DNA from 4 places in the Paenibacillus sp. TSM33 genome. Region 1 is predicted to be linked to each of the others. Evidence: riboswitches for the same ligand, from Rfam matches in the RefSeq annotation. Region 1 holds a riboswitch; each other region holds the start of a gene.
The links. Region 1 has a riboswitch for cyclic di-AMP ahead of ACN6NF_RS06460 (hypothetical protein). Riboswitches for the same ligand answer to the same signal wherever they lie in the genome.
Positions count from the first base shown of each region.

Region 1 (3,656 bases):
TGTTTAAGATCCTGCAGACTGTTCAAGTGTCCGTTACGAAAACGTTCCTCCAGTCCATAATAACGGGTAAAACCACCAATGGGCAGGGAAGGGTCCAACAATAATGCGTAGTTTAGCAACCGGTTACCTTTATGCAGAATGGTTCGCCTCCTTGAAGTAAATATTTGTGTAATGTTATTTAACTTGAATATTGATTTGTAATAAAAAATCGAACATTTATGTAATATATATTTACACTTAAAGCTCTATTGTGTCAAATTAAATAATTTTATTGCTTATATATGTTAAATAAAATTACATTAAAAATAATTATAATATTCTTGTTTACAAATTGTTGCTGAGAGAGTATAATAAATCTGTTGCCTCAATACATTATGACATGCGGTCGTGGTGGAATGGCAGACACGCTATCTTGAGGGGGTAGTGGGCGTACGCCCGTGGAGGTTCGAGTCCTCTCGACCGCATTATGTGCAATACCCAGTTAAAAAAGCATCCTGACACGTTTTACGTGAAGGGATGCTTTTTTTGTTAAATACTTTTCATTATATCATCCCGTCACAGAAACGGTCGTATGGGCAACGGACTGCTCGTTAACTGTAATGAAGAAAGATTGTCAGTATTTCTGCAAAAGCTTCTTAATATCTTCTACAAGCTTATCTGGAGTGGTTTGCGGCGCATAACGCTTAAATACGTTACCTTCTCGTGTAATTAAGAATTTAGTAAAATTCCATTTGATCGCTTTGGAGCCTAATACTCCTGGAGCAGTGTGGGTCAGGTAGCGAAATAGAGGATGTGCCTGATCACCGTTCACATCTGTCTTGGCGAACATGGGAAAGGTCACTCCGTAATTGATTTGGCAAAACTCGGAGATCTCCTCGCTGGAACCCGGCTCTTGTTTGGCAAACTGGTTGCTGGGAAATCCCAAAATTTCAAACCCTTGTTCATGATACTGGTCATATAGTTCTTGTAGCGCCTTGTACTGGGAGGTTAACCCACATTTGCTGGCAGTATTCACGATAAGAAGAACTTTCCCTTCGTATGTGGATAACGGAATTTGTGCCCCTTGTAGGGTCTGTGCATCATATTTATATACGCTCATGATATCCCTCCTCATTCAATATTCTACAATTAAATTGCGAACAACTCAACAAGGGGTTGCAAGTTCAGAAGAGTCTAAGTCTACAGGCATTGTGCTATTGTAAAATCGTATTTTGTTCAAAACGGTAAATCGCACTTCAAATGGAGCAAGTTGAGGTGTTTCTTCTCACAAAAAAGGGTTCATTCGATAATTATCTAGTACATATAGCGCATTTTCTTTCTTTTTTATAAATAAAGGGCAACCGTACCATACCCTAGGCCAATATTGACATGCCTTTCATTTTCAAAAAGGGGTGAAATAGAGAGTTTTAAAGAGATAGGAGAAGCATATGTTGTTTGTAAGCGTTATCCTTAATCTTCTATGCTCTAAAGGGTGATTTATAGCCTTGTCATTGAGCTTTACAGTCTTCCTTGCACGGGTGTATGATTCAAGACGTAATTTCAAATTAACAACAATGAAGCAACAACGAATTGTCTAAAGCGCTGAATTTTGCAGTTGCAAAAACGGGGGAACCAACGAGTATATACTGCTTTGCAAGCCGTGTGTCTCATGGGGTGAATTTTCCGGCCAAGTGCCGTAAATAGGGCGACTCTCACGTCCGAATCCGACAGCTAACCTCGTAAGCGTACAGGGAGAGGCAACAAACCGCCGTGTGCAGCCATGGTTTATTTTATCATGGAATGTATGAAGCCGGAGGAAGCCTTTTTCCTTCGGCTTCTTTTTGTTGTCTTTTTATACCGGGAGAGGAGCTACTGATGGAAGGTCGGTTAATTATTGTCACTGCACCGAATGAAGCGGGCAGAAGTTTTGTGAAATTGCTTATGTTCAAAAAATTGGCGTTTGCAGTTCTCACAAATAGCACCCAGGAGGAACGACAGCTCAAAAAAATGGGTGTGGAGCACATTGTGCGCATCAATACGATGCAAGCGGGAAAATGGAATTTTCCTAAGAAAGAAATTGGTAGTGTGTATTTGTTCGAAAACAGCTTGAATCTAACTTGCCGTTTCCTGCAAATATGTCGGCCACTAACATCAGAATCGATCTATGTTATTACGCACGGCTGTAATCCACAAGGAATTTATCGGGGATTGGGAGCGGACCATGTGATCTACACATTGAACGGAGAGGTGGGTTTCCTGCTGAACGGATAAGCACTTATAACATAGCTGGTTTTATGATTTTATGATGGAATCGGAAATAACGATCTGAGGAGCGATATGGAGGGTATGAACATGATGGATTTATACATGCTGCTCGTAATGGCTGTGAGTTATGGAGTGATACTGCTGTTTGTACGCTGGTGTGACGCGCAGACCTCAAAAGGAGGGCGAAGAGGATGATCGTTGTGCTAGGGCTCACGGCTATTGTGTTCGTGTATTTAATCTACGCACTCCTGAATCCTGAAAAGTTCTAGTCAACTATAGGATCGAGCAGGCAGGAACAGCAGATCAAGAATGCAGCATCAGAGGTGCAGATTTTCGCAAACGTGTGCACTCAATGGATGATCTGAATCAGGTCTGTTGTTCCAAATGCAGGAGCATTTTAAGGAGGAATAGAGGATGGAGCTACTGCAAATTGGAATTGTGATCGTCATATTGTTGCTCTTGATAAAGCCGATGGGTACCTATATGTATCACGTATTTTCGAATGAACCGAATCGGACAGATCGGATTTTTGGTGGAACGGAAAAGCTGATTTATAAAGCTGTAGGCTTGAAGAAACAGGACAGCATGCGTTGGACCACGTACGCTATGAGTTTCATTGCAACCAATGTGGTGCTTGCGGGGATCAGCTACCTGCTATTGCGCTTGCAGGCTATACTCCCGGGCAATCCGGTTGGGAACAGTAATATGGAAGCATCATTGGCCTTTAATACGGTAATCAGCTTTATGACCAATACGAATCTCCAACATTATAGCGGAGAAAGCGGGCTTACGTATCTGACACAGATGGCGTTTGTCACGATGATGATGTTTACTTCGGCTGCTTCAGGGTTTTCGGTTGCTGCGGCTTTTATGAGGGGATTGACGCGGCGCGGTGAAGGGTTGGGTAATTTTTTTCAAGATTTTATTAAAGCCAACATACGAATTTTCCTGCCGCTTGCCTTTGTACTTACGCTAGTGCTGGTTGGGTTAAAAGTACCGCAAACGCTACAGCCTACGGCGGATATTACGACTTTAAGCGGTACACAGCAGCAGATTGCTATGGGACCCATTGCCTCATTGGAATCCATCAAGCATTTGGGCACGAACGGGGGCGGTTTTGCGGGAGCTAATTCTGCGCATCCTTTTGAGAATCCAAGTCCTTGGACGAACGTACTGGAAATTTTGGCAATGTGGGTAATGCCAGCTTCTCTGCCGTATACTTTTGGGTTGTTTGCCCGTAATCGCAAGCAGGGCTGGATTATTTTTAGCTCGATGATGGTCTTGTTCCTTATTTTTCTAACCATAACGTATGTATCGGAGAAGACGGGTAATCCGTTAATCCAGGCACTGGGTATGGATGCATCTCAGGGAAGCATGGAAGGGAAAGAGGTTCGTTTCGGCATTGGACAATC
Region 1 is NZ_JBLZXB010000010.1:564,062-567,717, forward strand. It holds gene ACN6NF_RS06445 (urease accessory protein UreF) at 1-119, opposite strand, end outside; tRNA gene ACN6NF_RS06450 (tRNA-Leu) at 382-464, shown strand; gene ACN6NF_RS06455 (glutathione peroxidase) at 614-1,099, opposite strand; cyclic di-AMP (ydaO/yuaA leader) riboswitch at 1,570-1,741, shown strand; gene ACN6NF_RS06460 (hypothetical protein) at 1,855-2,250, shown strand; gene kdpF (K(+)-transporting ATPase subunit F) at 2,436-2,513, shown strand; gene kdpA (potassium-transporting ATPase subunit KdpA) at 2,659-3,656, shown strand, end outside.

Region 2 (3,656 bases), on a different contig from region 1:
GGCTGGACCCGGCGGGGCGTCAGGAAGTCAATGAAGCCTTGGCAGAAGACTTATTTTATGCCCTGGGCACGGAGCCCATAATCACTGTAGGCAGCGGCGTTGTGATTTATGAGCCAGAGCAGCACCGAATCTATGTACTCATCGGAGATGAGGAGCTAACGTCGGTCCCTTTGATCTAAAGGCCGTCTTATGGATTTATCAACGGGGCCGTGGTAATATGTACACCAATATATTGTAGTTTTGGCCGCATTTTCAGCGGCTGAAAGGCTTCCGTATAAACGGGGAGGAGTTCGTAACATGCCTTTTACACAAGAAGAGATTGAAGCACATCTGGAGAAGCTGGAGGGCTGGGAACTGGAGGAAGGACGTTGGATCGTTCGGAAATATAATTTTTCCAGTTTTATGAAAGGGATTGCCTTCGTGGATGAAGTTGCCGCTATATCTGAGGCATTTAATCACCATCCATTTATTACGATTGATTACAAGACCGTGACTCTGCGTTTGACCTCCTGGGATGATGGCGGTATTATGGCCGTAGATATTAAGGAAGCTCAACAATATAATGAGGCTTTTGAAAAAATGCGCAGCAGTCATTGAGTTTGTAATGATCTGTCGTATAAATAAGAGCGCCTTCGCTATACAACATCGCGGTTGTATAGCGAAGGCGCTCTTATTTATAGAACCCGATTCTGTTGTTCAGGACGATATACCATACAATGGAACGGCTTTCTGCCATCTGGAGTCTGGCGTTCATAGGTATCCGTCAGCTCAAATCCAGCTGCCTTGTAGGCTCGGATAGCCCGCTGATTCCAAGTGAGAACCTCTAGGTCAATTTCATTATGCGGATGACGTCGTCTGGCTTCCTCGGCAATGGCTCGGACAAAATCGGAGCCTGTACCGTGTCCGCATCTTTTGGGATGCATCCCAAGGCCCAGCCGGGTCACACCGACCATAGGAAAATATTGAGCAAATCCCGTCAGCTCATTTTCTTCGTCCAGTACGGCAACATATTGCTCTTGGCGAAGTGTGGGACTTCCAAATTCGACTTCAAGTGCCTTCATTTGTTCCCAGGGAAGCCAGCCGTATATGTTGTAGGGGGGATCATAGCGCCACTCGCAAATTTCAGCCGCTTGATGCTCGTCCATCGGTACGATCCGGAAGTTGGATATTGAGGCCGGCACTTTTTCATTCCTCCTTATGCAGGTACTTCAATCATTAACAACAGATTGTAGACAAGTTGTAGGGGAATGGCAAGCGTGTTTATTTCGTACCTAAGTCGGGTATACATTCAATAAGAAGGATTTACTGCTCATATGCTCCCCCAGCGGTGACGGTAAAACCGACGATGTTCGCTAAAACTGAAACCTTTTGAGGGTTCAGTTCGTCAGTAATGATAATCATTGCTGATGTAGTGGACATAAAAAACCGCAATTCGATTCCGGCCAGAATCAAATTGCGGCTAGGGTTAGCTTGCTGTGCGGTAGTTATTCTACGTTGTCGTCATCAGGAATATCTGAAGCTACAGAATGGTATGCGTCTGTGCTCATGATTCTTTTTGCACCGACATAACGGTTAGCGTAATAATTTTCGTTCAGTGAGCTAACTACTACACCACGTGAAGTCGAGGAGTGGGCGAATTTCCCTTCACCTACGAAGATACCTACATGGGAAACGCCTCTTCCTGTGGTGTTGAAGAACACCAGGTCGCCTGGTCTCATTTCATCGCGGGATACAGAAGATCCCATTTTGAATTGTGATCCAGATTGATGCGGCAGTTTAATTCCCAGTTTGTTGAATACATACATTGTGAAGCCGGAGCAATCGAATCCCTCGAGTGTAGTGCCTCCGCTTCTATAGTTCGTTCCTTTGGCATCTTGGATGACCTGGTCCATCTTGGAGTCTGCAAATGCACTGTTGCCACCGAATGTAAAAGATGTAAAGGCAATGGCGAGACCCATGGCTGCGATCGTTAGCTTCTTCTTCAAAAAAAATATACCCCTTCCAATGCCTGCGAGGTTAGCTTAAGGATTCGGTAGAAGGTTCCCCTATGACCACTCTGTTGCGAGATCAATTCACCCAAACTGGTTCCCCCGCTTCCTAGGTGCCAGGAATTAGGCTTAACTTAAGATGTGCACCTTGGAGAGCAGTATTCACGACAACGATGTTTTTAAGATAAAAGTTACAATAAAGATTACAAAGTTGTTACTATCAGTTCACTGCGATTATTGTAACAAAGACAGCAGGCTTTGGCAAATGTTTCATCGCAAAAAGTTACAAAAAAAATCTGTTCCTAACGCTCTAGGAACAGATTCTGTTAACAGTATTCAGTTATGTGCCGTTTGCACAGGAAAGAAAAAAGTTTTTTCGACAGCTAAAAATGCAGAAGAGAGCATAAGGAGAGGGGTTAGCCTCTGCTGGAGATATCGATGTGCCATAACCGGTACTGCGAACTGATATGCCACAGCCTGACCAGACTGGTAACAAAATGATACGATTGCTGGAGAATCAGCGCCAACATACCCGTCCAAATCATCGCCACGGTGCTAAATAGACCGAAAACTAGCAGTACACATGCACCGAGTAACAGGGATATACCAACAGCCGGAAGAAGCTGGCGAAAGAAGGCAAGCAGGGACGATAGTATGGCGTGACCACTGACAGTGCCCAGTTGCATATACAGGATACACTGCCGAATGAACCAACCGTAAGCCATCCACCCAATGGCATAGGGCAACAAATGCAGCAGGTAAGAGGAAGATTGCAGCGTTCCTGCAATAATAGGATAGAGTCTCGGTACCACCCAAAAGGCGGGAAGCAGCAGCAAACCCAACTCGATGATGTAATACAATAGCGATGACATACCGTGGCGTTTCATCCCTTTGAAGAAGGACAGGCTTTGTGGTTCAGTCGCATCGGTATGCAGGCTTTGATATATGCCGGCTCTAATGAAGGGAGTGATCAGAATGCGCAATACGGTTGCCCCTAGTAATATCCACAAATACACATGCACTTCCCGGCTGTCCATCAGCGCTATCTGGCCCTCCATCCAAAACAAAGTCTTCCCCAGCTCGTTTTGGCCCTGATCAGGATAACGTAACAGTAGCGGGATAACGGCAGACTGCACCAGCCGATAGAGAAATACTCCCCACAGCAGACGATACAGAAATAAAATGATCACGATATAAAAGCGTATGCGCACCAGCGCCCAGCCTTCTTTTATAACAGTCCGCATCCATAGACACCTCACCATGACAGACTTCCAAGCAGTGTCTCCAACAGCTTGGTTACACTTACACTCCAACGGGTTTGTTGTTTTTCATCCAATTCAGCCTTCAGGCTATTATTAATATGCTTGTTCTCCAGTGCAATAGTGTATAGAGGATCTACAGTCACATAGGACACGGGAGAAGCGCTTTTGAGTCGGAAAGTTGTACTTTTGCCCGCACCATCCCATGCCTTGAATATTGTTGTACCATCCTTGAAGGTAAATTGAACAGGGATTTTGGGATAATCTGCTCCTTTTTTGCTGAGCGTCACGATTGCTTCATATCCATTCTCCAACTTGTGATTCATGATGCGATCGACTGAAAAGTCCGCCATCTGGCCATCATATACATATTGTTCAAAATAGTGGCTCCATGATCGTCCGGTCACTC
Region 2 is NZ_JBLZXB010000002.1:15,575-19,230, forward strand. It holds gene ACN6NF_RS00460 (hypothetical protein) at 1-179, shown strand, start outside; gene ACN6NF_RS00465 (4a-hydroxytetrahydrobiopterin dehydratase) at 298-597, shown strand; gene ACN6NF_RS00470 (GNAT family N-acetyltransferase) at 675-1,181, opposite strand; gene ACN6NF_RS00475 (hypothetical protein) at 1,303-1,452, opposite strand; gene ACN6NF_RS00480 (C40 family peptidase) at 1,485-1,985, opposite strand; cyclic di-AMP (ydaO/yuaA leader) riboswitch at 1,991-2,128, opposite strand; gene ACN6NF_RS00485 (hypothetical protein) at 2,405-3,232, opposite strand; gene ACN6NF_RS00490 (M1 family metallopeptidase) at 3,244-3,656, opposite strand, start outside.
Region 2: it holds a riboswitch for cyclic di-AMP, as region 1 does, so the genes downstream of both, ACN6NF_RS00480 (C40 family peptidase) here and ACN6NF_RS06460 (hypothetical protein) in region 1, are expected to answer to the same signal.

Region 3 (3,656 bases), on a different contig from region 1:
GAATACCAAATAAACGGTAAACAGTCTCTTCTCCAATACCTGCCATCCAGGCCATAATCGGCAGTAGCCATGGATAAGCCATATTGTAAGGGGATTGCGTGGCGTCTGTAGTGGAGAATGTATTAAATGTGCGCTCCAGTACAAAGAACAAAATGGATTGTACGCCGAGTAAAATGAAGGCCCACAAGTAACCGACATACATACTGCGAAGCACATACAGCCCGTAGCCCGGCTCTTTGGCCCGTGGCCATGCATTGAGTCCAACCTGACGCATAAGCCCGTCACCGCCGACCAAGGAGAAATAGAGGGCAACAGCCATAAAGAAGGTAACACCGACCTGGAATATCATAAGAAATATAAGCATGCCCTTACTGCCTGCTTCTGCTTGTAATAAAGGCAGCATGTTCATGGTCCCAGCTATACTAGCAATAAAGTATACAATGGACAGAACAATACCGCGTACAAATGAAGTATGTCGTCGGGTGAGTGACGCATACACAATGGCAAGGACGCCCAGGACAAAGCTAAATAGGGCATAACCCGCATAAGTCATCCAATTCGCCCAGTATGTTTGCTTTTTAACATAGTCGGTATAGGATGAAGGGGCAGCAAAGCTTTGGGTAAACGAGCGAACATCCCCGTCTTCAAAAGTAAAAGCCAGCGTAAGCACCGAGGCGCCGATTTTCTTTTCGTCCACGGTATATTTTAATCCGCCTTCCCCCTGAGTGGTCGCAAGCTTCAATTCCGATGGCTTAAAGCCAAAGCGTTTGATCCATATTGCTGCAGCCTGTTCCTTAGCTTCGAGCGTCATGTCGCCCTCAGCTATACGTACAAGCTTATTTCGTGCTTGTTCATCTGTAGAAACATCAGCCTGTGTGTAATTGGTGCTGGAGGTGATCCGTTTAAAGCTAACGACCTTCCCAGTGGATAAATCCACATGAATTTGCAGCTTGCCCTTCGCTGAGGAGTCAGGCAGATCAACCCGAAAGGTTTCATAAGGATAATGTTTTTTCCATGTTCGATCGTACTCTTGAAGCAGTTTTTCTCTGGATAAATAACCGTACAAATCCGTTTCAGCCTGATAGGTCACGACAGGCTTCTCTGGCTGTGATTCTGTATAGCCCAGCTGGGAACGGGCAAAGTCCAGGGCGTGTATGACCGCTTCTTGTTTGCTGATAACCTTTGCATTCATCAATGATTCCGGACTTGGATTGCTAAGCGAGGGGATAAGCAATTGAAAGATAAAAAAGCAAATCAGGCCAACCCCGCCCAGCAAGCCTAATTTTTTGAAGTTGGCCGTGAGCACGACCGGTTTCCCGATAGGATTCATGAGTTTCCTCCTTAATCTGTAAATAAGAACATCCATTAAAGATATCATACTGCACAGGTTCCCGCCAACAGACCAGCGATATTCATGAAAACAGAGCGAAAGCACTTTAAAGTTTTAATAAAATTAGATAAGCTATGATTAAGCGATGCCCATTAACAAATTAAAGCCAATTTCACGTTTTTTCGGCGAAATCAGTTTTGTGATCTGGTTAGAGAAGGATTATAATCTTAAGGCAATGCCTATGAAATATATGGGTAATGATATACATATAAGCCGAATTTCTATGAGAAAACGGGGGAACCATGTTAATAGGGGTGAATTTTACACCCGATCCTGATGGACCGGAAGTGTAAATAGGGCATACTGTACTGTCCGAATCCGTCAGCTAACCTCGTAGGCTGTGGACAGGAACCAAGTCAGGCACTCGGTTTTCCGGTGTCTTTTTTTGTGTGTATAAGTGTGAATAAAAGTTTGCTGAGTTAAGGACGCTGCGCGTTCCATTTGGTCTTCCAATCGCTGTTGCCACTGAATTTTTTTGATTTTCTAGACCTTGATAAGGGTAAAATTCAGAGTCAAAGGCGAGCGCTATCGCTGCTGCCCGCCTTAAAGTCATTAAACGTTCCATGAGGTAGTTACGTATAAAGTGTAGTGAGTATTGAAAGGCAAAAGTATCCCGCTTTGCGGATACTTTTCTGATTTAAAAAAGAAATGGACGAAAGAAACTGAAAAGAATTGGTGATTTTATGAGCTGAGCGATCTCCATGCTCATAGTTCACTAAGGAGGAGAAGTGATGAATAAATGAATCCCAATGCAAGCTGGCTTCGGCTTTCTCCACCGCAAATATTCGTTGCAGGCTTTGCCATTATCATTCTAATAGGTAGTTTATTGTTAATGCTGCCCATCTCTAATACAACAGGAAAACCACTTGCGTTTATAGATGCTCTGTTTACTGCCGCTTCCGCGACCTGTGTAACCGGGCTTGTCGTTAAGGATACAGGGATCTTTTTTACAACCTTTGGTCAAATCGTCATCGTTGCGCTGATTCAGATTGGCGGACTTGGCTTTATGACCATGGCTACCTTGATCGCGCTGGTGTTCAAACGTCGGATTTCCTTGCGGGAGCGCCTTATTTTGCAAGAAGCGATGAATCAGACCTCGGTCGAAGGGATTGTCGGATTGATCCGTAAGGTGCTATGGTACTCGCTGATGATTGAGGGCGTATGTGCAATCATTTTTTCGATTCGCTGGTCGTTTGATATGCCTGTGGGCAGGGCGATTTATTTTGGAATATGGCATGCTATTTCCATGTTTAATAATGCTGGTTTTGATTTGTTCGGTGAATTTCGCAGCCTGACAGGTTATGTATATGATCCGATTGTTAATTTTACAGCCATGTTCCTCATTATTTCGGGTGGCATTGGTTTTGTAGTGATGTCAGACCTGGTAGAATATCGCAAGCGTAAGAGACTGGCCTTGCATACCAAGGTGGTACTCAGCATGACAGCTGCTCTGATTATCGTCGGCACGCTCGTCATTTTTGTGTTTGAGTTTACAAATCCGAAGACGATTGGCTCGCTTGATTGGGGTGGTAAACTGCTGGGTTCTTTATTCCAGTCCGTTACCCCTCGCACCGCAGGTGCCAACACGCTGGACATTGCAGGTTTGCGGCAGGCTACGCAGTTTTTTATCATCATACTCATGTTTATTGGGGCTTCGCCTGGCTCTACTGGAGGCGGGATTAAGACCACTACATTTGCCCTGCTCATTGGGGCGGTGTTTTCGATGCTGCGGGGACGGGAAGATATTGTGCTGTTTCGGTACCGACTTGCGCAGGCACGCATTTATAAGGCTTTGACCATTACATTGCTGGGGCTGCTGTTCGTGATCGGGGTGACGATGATTCTGTCCGCAACCGAAGATCATCATTTTCTGATGATCTTGTTCGAGACGGTGTCTGCATTTGGTACGGTAGGACTGTCCATGGGGCTTACACCTGATTTGACAGTTGTAGGCAAGCTGGTGATTACCCTAACGATGTTTGCAGGCAGGCTGGGTCCACTCACGCTAGCTTATGCACTTGGACCGAAAAAGGGTAAGGAATTGTATCGTCATCCAGAAGGCAAAATAATTATAGGATAAGGGAGTTTTCGAGTAGATATGAAAACGCAGCAGTTTGTAGTCATTGGCTTGGGACGGTTTGGCTCAAGCCTGGCTTTGCAATTAGTGGATATGGGGTGCGAGGTGCTGGGCATTGATCGGAATGAGGATGTTGTGGACAGTATGAGTGAGATCCTGACACATACTGTCGTGGCAGACGCTACAGAT
Region 3 is NZ_JBLZXB010000018.1:231,774-235,429, reverse strand. It holds gene ACN6NF_RS20115 (CPBP family intramembrane glutamic endopeptidase) at 1-1,330, opposite strand, end outside; cyclic di-AMP (ydaO/yuaA leader) riboswitch at 1,592-1,745, shown strand; gene ACN6NF_RS20110 (TrkH family potassium uptake protein) at 2,130-3,470, shown strand; gene ACN6NF_RS20105 (potassium channel family protein) at 3,489-3,656, shown strand, end outside.
Region 3: it holds a riboswitch for cyclic di-AMP, as region 1 does, so the genes downstream of both, ACN6NF_RS20110 (TrkH family potassium uptake protein) here and ACN6NF_RS06460 (hypothetical protein) in region 1, are expected to answer to the same signal.

Region 4 (3,656 bases), on a different contig from region 1:
ACCACGCACGGAAAGGGGGAATATAAATGCGGTACAGGGGAGTGTTGCCATGTTTAGCACTGTTACTAGCATTTTCAAGTTTTCCCGTTCACGCGGATACGTCTCCCAACATCGGAACGCCCCATCCCAAGGAAGCTGCTGCCGCTACTTCGGTATATCAAAGTAAAGATCGAGCTGTTCCAACATTAGCAATGCTACGAAAAAAGCATGCGGACATTTTTAAAATGTGCGGCCCGCACACCCGCCAAATTGCCTTAACCTTTGATGATGTGCCCGATTCAAGGTATACGCCGCAGGTTTTGGACGTATTACACGCAAACGGTATCAAAGCTACCTTTTTTATCGTCGGCCATCGTGCGGAAAAGCATCCGGGGATCATACGCCGCATCATCCGCGAGGGTCATGCTATAGGAAACCATTCCTATACTCATCCGGATTTCAGGAAGGCCACACCAGAACGCTTTCGCCACCAGATTACTAAAACAGAACGCATTTTAGAAGCCAGCGCAGGTTTTCGACCCAGATTGATACGACCACCCTATGGTGAAATCACGGAGCCTCAAATCCAGTGGGCACGTCGTCATGGGTACATGATCGTTAATTGGAATGTGGACTCTCTAGACTGGAAGGGATTAAGCAAAACACAGATTCAGCGCAACGTGATCCCGGCTACCGGACCTGGCTCCATAATTTTAATGCATGCAGGTGGAGGTCAAAGTTCCAACTTGCAAGGTACTGTCCAAGCTTTGCCGGGTCTAATCCACTCTTTAAAAGCTAAGGGCTACAAGTTTGTCACAGTCCCCCGGCTACTTCACACATCGGAACGAAAATAACAGTATGTCTAAGCCTCGTATATACCAACAACGTAAAAAGGCTGCCTTAACGAGCAGAATGTTTCTGCTTGTAAGACAGCCTTTTTTTTACGATAAACGACTAGACCTGATAAGAAGTCGTCCCAGTTATATGTTGTGTGCTATAATATTAAGTTTACATAATATTTATTATGTTTAATGAAATCAAACATATGCACACTGCTATTTATCAATGACGTACAGTTTCACATTTTGGAAACCGAAATCGTTCACGAATGATTTGTTGCCAGGGATAAAGATATCAATCCGCTTTCCGGTAATAGCGCTGCCCTGATCACGGGCAACGGCCACAAAAGAATGGTCTGGCAAGCCCGGATGGGAATAGCCTGTAACTAGCACCTTTGTTCCCATAGGAATGACTTTCGGGTCTACCGCAATTGTACCTAGTTTAAGCGGATTGCCGTAGTAATCGACTGCACCCCATTTGCCATTTTCATCAGCTGCGGCTGAATATGCTGTTGCTTTAACATCAACTACTTTACTGTAATTGAACGTTTTGCCCCATGCTTCAATTGTAGGTCTCTCATTCGCTGGTGCTTTCTCCGTAAGAAGCTGTGGCTTCGAATCCGAAGCCGCCTTCACACTTTTTTCGTCTGGAACTTTAATTTGCAGACCTGCATATATGTTGTTGGACGCAATATCAGGGTTAGCCTTCGTCAACTCATCTACCGATACCCCATAACGTTGAGCAAGCAAAAAGAAGGTATCGCCTTCTTTGGCAGTATGAAGCGAAGCAGCATCTGTTACTCCAGCTGTCTGGGCCAGTCCTGCAATAGCTGCGGCAAGTACCGCAAATTTCATGGTTTTTCCAATATGTTTTAAATGTTTCAAAGCTATGTACCTCCTCTGTTATGCCTGCGAAGTTAGCTGTCGGATTCGGACTCAGGAGAAGCCCTATGCTTGTGCAATTCACCCCTAGGCATATTCCACAACATCTTATGACGCATTGGAATAATTGCCGTTGTTACGTCCCCCGCACTTCCCATGGTTTGAGCCCAGCATTGAGCATTTGTTATCATTGCTGCTGCTCCGGTAAGTTTTGGCTTACTGCATAATATCACAATTTTGTAACCTTATCTGCATGAAAATGTTGGGAACCTTGAACATCATACTATACTCATTACAATTTTGTCATCAAAAATCGGTTTTTTGTTACGAAAATATGGAGATATGGTGACAAAAAGAGAAAAGCCCTCCGTGAAACATTATCACGAGAAGGGCTTTGTTAATATTTCATAAAAGCATTTTCTTACAGCACTTTAGCAAGAAAATCACGGGTACGGTCATGGCTTGGAGTACCGAAAACTTGCTCAGGCGTACCTTGTTCTATAATTTGACCGTTGTCCATAAAGATGATTCGATCCCCTACCTCACGGGCAAAGCCCATTTCATGCGTCACGATCACCATCGTCATGCCGCCCTCAGCGAGCTTCTTCATCACGTCCAGAACCTCTCCAACCATTTCAGGGTCAAGGGCAGAAGTAGGCTCATCGAACAGCATTACATGCGGCTGCATGGCCAAAGCACGTGCTATCGCAATACGTTGTTTTTGACCGCCAGATAACTGGTTCGGGTAGGTATTCTTCTTATCCTCAAGACCCACGGTCCGCAGGAGCTCCAGCGCAATTTTCTCCGCTTCTTTCCCCGACTGCTTTTTCACCTGCGTTGGTGCAAGCGTCAGATTCTGCAGTATTGTTTTATGCGGAAACAGATTAAAATGCTGGAAAACCATCCCCATCTTCTCCCGAGTCGCATTGATATTATGACCACGGGCCGTAATCGGCTCACCCTCAAACAAGATTTCCCCTTCTGTTGGCTGTTCCAACAGATTCATACAACGTAAAAACGTACTTTTCCCCGAACCACTCGGGCCGATAATGACGACAACTTCACCTTTGGCGATATCTATATCAATGCCTTTTAAAATTTCATTCTTACCGAATGATTTACGCAGTTGTTTAACGGTGATCACTGGCTCTCAACTTCCTTTCCCATAAACCCAACAGCTTAGATAAGCTGAATGTCATTACAAAATAAATAGCGGCTGCGATTACGAACGGACTCAAGCCTTCGTAGGTAATATTCTTAATGACCTGGGCTTGATACATAATATCCACCATCCCAATGGTCGAAATAATAGAAGATTCTTTAATGATCGTAATGAACTCATTACCAATAGCAGGCAATATAGATTTAAATGCTTGCGGTAAAATGACGTGTCGCATCGCTTTGCCTCGTCCCATCCCGAGCGAGCGGGCAGCTTCCATCTGTCCACGGTCTACGGCCTGAATACCAGCACGGAAAATTTCAGCTAAATATGCCGAACTATTCAGAGACAATGTAATTATACCGGACTGGAGTGGCGTAAAATTAACACCCAACGTCAAAGCAACTCCGTAATGAATGATCATAAGCTGCACCAGCATAGGTGTGCCGCGCAGTATCTCTACATATGCGGTACCTAGCCACTCGATAATACGAATACCACTCATCCGCAGCAAGGATATGATCAGGCCAATAATGAACCCGAACAGTACTCCGAGCGCAGACAGCAATAGGGTGTAGCCGATACCCGTAGCGTAAAAACTGCGATATTTCAAAAATATATCTACAATGCTATTCGAAGAAACTTGTCGGTCTGCAGACAGTGCACTCGCTTCTGTAGAAAACTTCTCAATCGAACCGTCCGCTTTCAGGCGAGCCAACGTTTTATTTACTGAAGCAAGCAATTCCGCATTTCCTTTACGGATGCCTACAGCAGTTTCTGCTCCTTCATCCTCAGGT
Region 4 is NZ_JBLZXB010000017.1:259,044-262,699, forward strand. It holds gene ACN6NF_RS13030 (polysaccharide deacetylase family protein) at 27-833, shown strand; gene ACN6NF_RS13035 (3D domain-containing protein) at 1,035-1,703, opposite strand; cyclic di-AMP (ydaO/yuaA leader) riboswitch at 1,710-1,878, opposite strand; gene ACN6NF_RS13040 (amino acid ABC transporter ATP-binding protein) at 2,122-2,844, opposite strand; gene ACN6NF_RS13045 (ABC transporter substrate-binding protein/permease) at 2,831-3,656, opposite strand, start outside.
Region 4: it holds a riboswitch for cyclic di-AMP, as region 1 does, so the genes downstream of both, ACN6NF_RS13035 (3D domain-containing protein) here and ACN6NF_RS06460 (hypothetical protein) in region 1, are expected to answer to the same signal.